Regions from separate parts of the Alteromonas sp. AO-Serp genome, predicted to be linked through region 2. Evidence: predicted binding sites of a transcription regulator. Region 2 holds the regulator's gene; the other holds the start of a gene.
The links. Region 2 encodes FliA, which starts transcription of late flagellar genes. Its sites were predicted from a motif close to CTAAAGNTNNNNNNNNNNNNGCCGATA; they were not measured.
Positions count from the first base shown of each region.

Region 1 (4,652 bases), on a different contig from region 2:
AAGTGGTAAACCGCTTGGCAGCAGGACCAGGTTCTAAGAATTACGGCAGGCTTTCCGTTATGGCGCAGTATTACTGCCACGTCATTCCGGTACTCAATGTTCCGCCGGGGGCCTTTAAGCCACCCCCGAAGGTTGATTCTGCAGTAGTGAAGCTAGTGCCGCATCAGGCTCCGCCAGTAGACGTTGAGTCTGTAAATACGCTTGAGCGCGTCTGTGCGCAAGCGTTCAACCAGCGCCGAAAAACCATTCGCAACTCGCTGAAAGACAGTTTAAGTGAAGAGGAGATCCGCGAGCTAGGTATCGATCCTACCTCTCGCGCAGAAGTATTATCACTTAACGATTTTGCCACAATAGCAAACGCTGTGTCGGCAAAAGAGCACCAACAAGAGCAGTAAGTTCTCTATGGATGTACTTGATATTAAGGTGCGGGTGAAAACCCGTCACCTTCCCGACCACCTTCCGTCAGATTCAAAGCAATTTGCCTTCGCGTACCACATTACGATTGAGAACAATAGCGACCATACGGTGCAATTACTCAGTCGCTACTGGAAAATTACCGATGCAAATGGCAAGACATCAGAAGTTGAAGGTGATGGGGTTGTAGGCAAGCAACCTATCATGAAAGCGGGCGAGCATTTTGACTATACCAGTGGCGCTGTCATTGACACACCGGTTGGGAATATGGAAGGCTACTATGTAATGGAATTAGAGAGCGGCGAGCGTTTTCGCGTTCCTATCGACGTTTTCCGATTAGCCATTCCAAGTATTCTTCATTAAGGTTTCTATGTCGCAAGGTAACACGTACGTCATTGGTGATATACAAGGCTGTTACGATGGTCTTCGTCGCGCGTTAGATAAAGTAAAATTCGACGAAGAAAACGATACGCTACTCGCAGTAGGTGATTTAGTTGCTCGAGGAGAAGATTCTTTGAGCACATTGCGCTTTTTAAAGTCTCTAGGCAGCCAGTTTAGCAGTGTTTTAGGAAACCACGACCTTCACTTACTTACCGTTGTAAACGGCATCCGCAAAGCAAAAAAATCCGACAAATTAGAGCCTCTACTTAATGCTTCAGACTTGGCCGAACTTATTGACTGGTTGCGTCAGTTCCCGTTGGCAATGAAGTTAGATGAGCAATCAGTAATGGTGCATGCTGGACTCTATCCTAAATGGTCTATCGATGAGTGCGTTTCACTTAGTGACGAAGTTAGTAACATCCTAAAATCCGACAATTACGCTGCTTTTCTTTCAGAAATGTATGGTAATAAACCCAACAACTGGTCAGATAAACTTAAGGGTGATGAGCGACTGCGTTTTATTGTGAATGCGTGTACGCGCATGCGTTTTGTTCATACAGATGGCACACTCGATTTTGATAACAAATCTCATCCCAGCGCAGTATCCCACAGCACTAGTAGCACGTTAAAACCATGGTTTGAAGTAGAGAATAAAAAGCTCGCTGACGATCAACGAGTGATATTTGGGCATTGGGCAGCTCTGTCGGGCCAAACGAACAGTCATCAATTTATCGGCTTAGATACAGGCTATGTTTGGGGGCAAAGCATGACTTTGCTAAACCTGAACTCCGCTTCGCTCGTGAGTGTTTCTGCCTAAAACCAGAGTATACTGGCTCCGCAATTATCCAATTCGCACATATTTACGTGTATAATTTTACGCATCAACTGGTATTACCAGTTAAACTTTCTACACTTAAGTGCTAAATAAAATAAACATTAAGTTATTGTAGCCGATACACTTACTTACGATAGTAACGATAATGTCTCATTATCTACTCAGTAATTAAGCAAACTAGCTTCTTTAATCGCTATATTTTGTTTGCTGAGACGGGTAATATCGTTAGGGATAAAAATAAAAAACACTCATCCAGGAGTTCCGATGAAAATAACGGTAGCCACACGCGTAATCGGGGGATTTGTAGCGATTAGCGCACTTCTGATCGTCATTAGTGTTGTTTCACTTTATAACCTCAACTCAATAGGCTCAGCAACGGAAGAAGTAAATGACGTTGCATTACCCACAGTAGCAGGCAGCAATGCACTTAAAGCCAGCTTTCTCAATATGGGCCGACTTACCTTCGAGAGCTACATCGAAGAAGATCTAAATGGCTTAAAAGACAAACGAGCGTCTTTTAACTCTGCCAAAGACACCTTTGAGAGTGAATATAAGAAACTGGCGCAGGCCGTTAATAACGAGCCTGAACTAAAGAGCACGCTAAATACTGTACGTGAGTCATATGAAGCATATATCACCAATGTTGAAGCGATGTACAAAAATCACCAAATGTACCTTGATATACGCAACACAATTCAAGACAGACTGGGTGACGCTGAAGACAACGCAGACGATGCATCTACCTACCTTCTAGACTTCTCAGACTTAGATGCTGTTCAGCGCGACCCTAACCTACGACGTGCGGCAGAAATCGGCAGCCAACTTGAGACGTCGCTGCTTTCTTTGCTAACGGTTTCATACGAGTACATTAAAACAGAGACACTGGTTCGTTCACAGACGCTAGGCAACGAAGTTGATTTGGTTGTCGAGAAAGTGGTCACGCAATTAAGCGACATGATGCAAACTGCGGGCGGCCGCGATGATTCTGGTACTCTTGATGATATTAACGACTTGGTTAACAACGCAATCAATGCGATTAAAGCTAACGATGGCGTGGTTCAGCTTCATGTTGATCGTCTAGAGCGCAGAAATGATGCTGAAAAAGCGCTTAACGCTTCAGACTCAAATATCGCGCAAGCGGTTGTCGCTCTAGAAAACCTGCTCAATCTTGCAGACAAGAAAGCGTCACATGTAGAAAGTCAGGTTAACGGCGCCATTGCGACGGGCAACACGTTCGTTATTGTGGTTGTTATTATCTCGATTGCAGTAGCAGCATTTATTGGCTACGTGACCGTACGCGCAATCACACGTCCGCTTTATCGTGTAAATGAACTTCTGACGGTGGCTTCATCGGGTGACCTTACTCACCGTCTAGACGATTCGGCGCAAGACGAATTTGGTCTTTTAGCCCGAAACTGCAATACGCTAATTGGAAACCTGAAGGAGCTCATTACAGCCATTAACGTTCGTGCTGAACAGCTGGCAGCCGCCTCAGAACAAACGTCTGCAGTGACGGCGCAAACGACGCATTCAATTCAGGATCAGAAATCACAAATTGGCCAAGTAGCAACAGCAACCACAGAAATGCACTCTACGTCTCAACTGGTTGTGCAAAACGCTGAAGATACACTAAGTCAAATTCGCCATGCGGATGCTGAGGCTGAGAACGTGCGCCAAATCTCACTAGAGAATAAGAACACCATTGAGATCTTATCTCGTGACGTTCAAGAAGCGGCAGACGTTATCAATAAGCTTCATCAAGACAGCGCAAGCATTGGTGGCATCTTAGACGTTATCCGTGGTGTTGCAGATCAAACCAACCTGCTCGCCTTGAATGCTGCTATTGAGGCAGCGCGTGCTGGTGAACAAGGTCGAGGCTTTGCGGTTGTTGCTGATGAAGTAAGAACCCTCGCCAGCCGAACTCAAGAATCGACACAAGAAATCAACGCAATGATTGAAGTGCTTCAAGCGGGTGCTGAAAAAGCGGTATCGGTGATGAACCAAGGTAAAGAGCAAACTGCGGCGTGTGTGGCACAAACTGAAAAGGCTACACAGGCGTTGGATATCATCTCAGACGCCGTTCACAAAGCCCATGACGTGAGCTCTCAAATTGAGCAGTCTGCCCGTGAACAGAATACGGTATCACAAGAGATCAGCGAAAAGCTTGAAACTATTGTGGGTATCGCTGAAGAGACGACAGCTGGAGCACAGCAAACGTCTGAGTCTAGCCATGAAGTGGCTCGACTTGCTGAAGAGTTACAACAGTCTATCAGACAGTTTAAAGTGTAACGCTTTTTACAAACCTGTTTTAAGAAGGGGCTTTTAGCCCCTTTTTTGTGTCCGACAATTAATCTGGCACACTTTAGGAATGCATAGATAGTTACTTTAGAACCGTTTAACTGAGCATTAATCGGCTTTAATTCGTATAAGGACTATTCGTAACAAACCACTAAAAAAGAATGATATTTTCCCGTTTTCGCTTGCCTCTTTTCATTACTACTTTATTGGTGTCAACAATGATCCAGGCTGAGCCATCATATTACAAAGATACAGAAACCCTTCCCTATTCCATTATCGAGACCCTTGATGAAGATATTGAAGTGAGGCATTACAATGAAGCGTTAGGCGTAATGTCTAGTGGGAATGAAGATAACGGAGCATTTCAGCTACTCTTTAATTATATCTCTGGTGAGAATACATCCAGTAGCAATGTGTCAATGACGTCCCCCGTAGAAGTTGGAAAGCGCTCTCAAGAAATTGCAATGACCTCTCCTGTCGAAGTCTCATCTTCAGAAACAATGATGTTTTTCTTGCCCAGCAAATATGACATTAAAAGCGCTCCTGTGCCTACGCACAAAGATGTATCGCTGGTTACTGTACCAGCGAGAACGGTAGCCGCTATTCGTTATTCAGGTTTCAACAAGGACAGCGATAAGAAGCAGTATACGAATAAACTGCTTAAAGCCCTTAGGGACAATAATATTGAGCTTGATGGTGAACCTAGCTATATGGGCTACGACTC
Region 1 covers NZ_JAFLMX010000152.1:12,000-16,651, forward strand. Annotated here, with positions in the region: gene rsmA (16S rRNA (adenine(1518)-N(6)/adenine(1519)-N(6))-dimethyltransferase RsmA) at 1-395, shown strand, start outside; gene apaG (Co2+/Mg2+ efflux facilitator ApaG/CorD) at 403-777, shown strand; gene QVA83_RS11240 (symmetrical bis(5'-nucleosyl)-tetraphosphatase) at 785-1,612, shown strand; gene QVA83_RS11245 (HAMP domain-containing methyl-accepting chemotaxis protein) at 1,895-3,919, shown strand; gene QVA83_RS11250 (SOUL family heme-binding protein) at 4,147-4,652, shown strand, end outside.
Region 1: a site for FliA is predicted at 1,725-1,751, ahead of QVA83_RS11245 (HAMP domain-containing methyl-accepting chemotaxis protein). Genes of this name have one in related genera too.

Region 2 (4,652 bases):
TAGGCGATTCCATCATCAGTCACGATGAAGAACTTGCTATTAATCCAGGGCAAGTGTTCGGTAAATTAGAAGGGCGTGCCACTAAAGACCCCGCGTTCGGCTTAGACGCAGTATGGATTAAGCCCAATAAACGGGAGCATGCACAAACCCTTGGGTACACAGTAGTAGACGCTGCGACCGTTGTAGCGACCCATTTAAGCCAATTACTCTCTAACAATGCATATCAATTATTAGGGCACGAGGAAGCGCAACAACTTCTTGATATGCTTGCCAAGCAGCATCCGAAACTGGTTGAAGGATTAGTACCAGACATTCTTCCGCTAAGCACCGTCGTGAAAGTACTGCAAACCTTATTGTTTGAAGGCGTGCCTATTCGCGATATGCGTACAATCGTGCAAACACTCAGTGAGTACGGCACGCGCAGCCAAGACCCCGATGTTTTAGTGTCTGCAGTGCGTATTGCCCTTAAACGTTTAATTGTCCAAGAAATTACTCAAGGTGCAAAAGAGATACCTGTCATAACCTTGGCGCCAGAGTTGGAACAGATGTTGCACCAGTCACTTCAAGCAGGTGGCGAAGATGGCGCTGGCATAGAACCAGGCCTGGCAGACAAGCTGCAAAAATCATTGCAGCAAGCCAGTCAGCAGCAAGAGTTAGAAGGAGAGCCTGCAGTACTCCTTACCTCAGGCATGCTACGACCCGTTCTGTCTCGCTTCTTAAAATATTCGGTTGTTGGGCTTCATGTTCTGTCTTACCAAGAAGTGCCTGACGACAAACAAATAAAAATAGTCAGTTCGGTCGGTCAATAATCTGACACTGGGTGATTGGAGAGGTTGCAATGAAAATTAGACGTTTCTTCGGCAAAGATATGCGTGAGGCGTTAAGCCAAGTTAAAGCTGAATTGGGCAGTGACGCTGTGATCATGTCAAATCGCAAAGTCGCTGACGGTATTGAGCTTGTCGCAGCCTACGACAAAGAACCTGAAGCGAAGTTGTTTACGCCGAAAGCGTCTCCACAAGCCGCTGCAAAAACACCTGGTCAAAAGGCAGTGCCTAGCTTGAGCGAAATCATTGGTGACGACGGTCCTGATAGCCTTAAAGCACTGCTAGAAAAGCAGCACGGTGGAAATAATGACGTGGCGAGTCCCGCGCAACCTAACCAACCAATGACAGCGAATGCTAAGCACGCCAATGAAATTGCTTCGCACTTAGACTTCTCAGAAGCCTTTATTGACGACGTAGAAGCCCAGCAGTCTTCTCATGAACCAGTTCGTCAGAACGCTTTCCCAGAGCATCAAGCGTCGAGTATGGATGATACCGCTGTGACGCAGTCAGCGGAGCTTGCTCAAATCAAGGAAGAGCTAGCGTCTCTTCGCGATGTATTGCAATATCAAGTGGCCGACTTGATGGAAGCTAAAAACAAACGTCAAAAACCTGTTCATCAATATCTAATCACCCGTTTAACCGATATGGGGTTAAGCAACGCGTTAGCGAAACAGCTTATTAGCTATACGCCGTCACATTACAACGAACGAGATGCATGGGTATATCTTCTTAACCTATTGGCTAATCGCATAAATGTGACAGGAAACGATATACTTAGCGCACAAGGTGCTGTTGCATTAGTAGGACCAACAGGTACCGGTAAAACAACTACCGTTGCGAAACTTGCTGCCCGCTATGCGCAAAAATACGGTGCAGAGTCGGTTGCGATGATTACCATCGATACGTATAGAATTGCCGCCTATGAGCAGCTAGCGACATACGGAAAGATTATTGGCTGCACGGTGAGAAAAGCGCAGACTAGTGAAGAACTTGCGGATTTATTATTCCAACTTCGTCATAAGCGACTAGTATTGATTGATACGGCTGGATTTAGTCAAAGAGACAGTCGATTAATTAAACAAATTAAGCAGTTTGATAACGGACAAATGCCAAATGTTAAAAAATATTTGGTAGCGCAAGCAAATACGCAATATCCTGCTTTGCAGAGAATCATTCAAGCGTATGATGATATTGAACTAAGTGGCTGTATTTTCACAAAGTTAGATGAGTGCTACTCTTTAGGAGAGGTGCTTAGTGCAGCGGTTGAATACCAATTACCGGTTAGTTATGTCACCGATGGTCAAAAAGTACCTGAAGACATTAAGATTGCAGAAGCGAAATCTTTGGTTTCCGCTGCTGCAAAGCTTTATAAAAAGTACGGTTTGAATCATACTAGTGGTAACAACGCAATTAAAACAGCATAAGCAGTATGATTGACGACCAAGCGAGTAGCTTAAGAAAAATGAAGCAATCACGGTTAATCAAAGTAATCGCCGTCACCGGTGGCAAAGGTGGCGTAGGTAAAACAAACATTACATTGAACACCGCTATCGCCATGGCGAAGCAAGGTAAACGTGTAATGGTTCTCGATGCGGACCTCGGTCTTGCTAACGTAGACGTTATGTTAGGTTTGCGTGTTGAGAAAAACTTATCCCACGTGCTTTCCGGCGAATGTACACTTGATGAAGTACTAGTGACCGGTCCGCACGGAATAAAGATTGCCCCTGCCACATCAGGCACGCAGTCGATGGCAGAATTGTCGCCAACGCAACACGCTGGCCTAATTCGTGCCTTCAGTGAGCTGCGCTCGCAGATTGACGTGCTTATCGTTGATACAGCGGCAGGTATTTCAGACATGGTGTTGAGCTTTTCAAAAGCCTCACAAGACATCATGGTCGTTGTGTGTGACGAGCCTACTTCATTGACAGATGCTTATGCATTGATAAAAATTCTGAATAGAGAGCACGGTGTTTTCCGCTTCAAAGTTGTGGCTAATATGGTGCGCGACGTGCGAGAAGGCCAAGAGCTATTTAGTAAATTAAGCAAAGTGACAGGGCGTTTTTTAGATGTTGCACTAGAATTAGTGGCGACAGTACCGTTTGACGAGAACATTCGTAAAGCAGTGCGTAAACAGACAGCCATTGTCGATGCTTACCCAGGTTCACCGGCAGCCGTTGCAATAACACAGTTGGCAAGTAAAGCCTTAACATGGCCTATTCCAGCGCAGCCAGGTGGCCATTTAGAGTTTTTCATTGAACAATTAGTTGCAGAAAAAGCCGTAGGAAGTCAGCGTTGAACAGCAAGGCAGCCGCTTATCAACAACAAACCGATAAAGCGCAGTTAGTCGAAAGACATGCGCCATTGGTTAAGCGTATAGCGCATCACTTGATAGCGCGATTGCCGGCTAGTGTTCTTGTAGACGATTTAATTCAATCAGGCATGATTGGATTATTAGAAGCCGCTCGAAACTTTGATGGTTCAAAAGGAGCCAGCTTTGAAACGTTTGCCGGTATTCGCATTCGCGGTGCTATGCTAGATGAAATTCGCAAAGGGGATTGGACACCGCGTTCAGTTCACCGAAATGGCCGAGCGATCACTGAAGCAATTTCGCAAGTAGAAAGCGAAACAGGCCGCGATGCTAGAGATTCTGATATTGCTGATAAGCTTAATGTAAGCTTGCAGGACTATCACCAAATGCTTAATGAAGTAAATGCCGGAAAGCTGGTAGGTATTGAAGATTTAGGTGTGTCAGAAGATGTTATTTCGACAGAGCAAAATCGAGGTAGCGACGCACCACTGGAAGATTTAATGCAAGGCGCTTTCCAAAAAGCGCTTGCCCATGCAATTACGACATTACCTGAAAGAGAAGCGATTGTACTTTCGCTGTATTATGATGAAGAGCTGAACCTAAGAGAAATTGGTGAGGTTCTTGATGTAAGTGAATCGAGAGTCAGTCAAATTCACAGTCAGGCCATGTTAAAACTCAAATCACGAATGAAGTCGTGGCAAGCTGACGAAGAATAGAAATTAATAACAATTAACCCCTCACTGGAGGCTATTTTGGACAAAAGCATGAAAATTCTCGTGGTCGATGATTTTTCTACCATGAGACGTATCATCAAAAACCTACTTAAAGATTTGGGTTTTTCCAACATCCAGGAAGCGGATGACGGAAGTACTGCATTGCCTATGTTGCAGCAAGGTGATTTCGATTTCGTAGTTACCGATTGGAACATGCCTGGAATGCAGGGTATTGACTTGCTTCGCGCGATTAGAGCCGATGACAAGCTCAAGCACCTACCAGTACTTATGGTTACTGCTGAAGCGAAGAAAGAGCAAATTGTTGCCGCCGCGCAAGCAGGTGTTAATGGCTACGTTGTTAAGCCGTTCACTGCAGCAACACTTAAAGAAAAATTAGATAAAATATTCGAACGTTTAGGTTGATCCAGACGCTCACCAGAGAAATGAGGTTTACTGGATGTCAACGAATGTAAACGTTCCAATTTCGTTGGAAGAAGCAAAACAGCTTGTCACCTACCTTGAAGAGGGTGACAACGCTTCAGCCAATGCCCTATTAGAAGCGGCCTCAATGAAAGAAAACGTTGAGTTATTTGCCGAAGTAGGGAAACTGACGCGTCAGCTCCATGACGCGCTGAATAATTTCCAAATAGACGACCGCATTAAAAATCTCGCGACCGATGATATTCCCGATGCACAATCCCGCCTAACCTACGTAATTGAAGAAACTGAAAAAGCTGCTAATACTACTATGGATGCCGTTGAAGCGAGCATGCCTATAGCTGAAATGCTGTCGGCGCGCATCGAAAA
Region 2 covers NZ_JAFLMX010000002.1:62,538-67,189, forward strand. Annotated here, with positions in the region: gene flhA (flagellar biosynthesis protein FlhA) at 1-809, shown strand, start outside; gene flhF (flagellar biosynthesis GTPase FlhF) at 839-2,248, shown strand; gene QVA83_RS00390 (MinD/ParA family protein) at 2,254-3,120, shown strand; gene QVA83_RS00395 (RNA polymerase sigma factor FliA) at 3,117-3,848, shown strand; gene cheY (chemotaxis response regulator CheY) at 3,885-4,268, shown strand; gene QVA83_RS00405 (protein phosphatase CheZ) at 4,303-4,652, shown strand, end outside.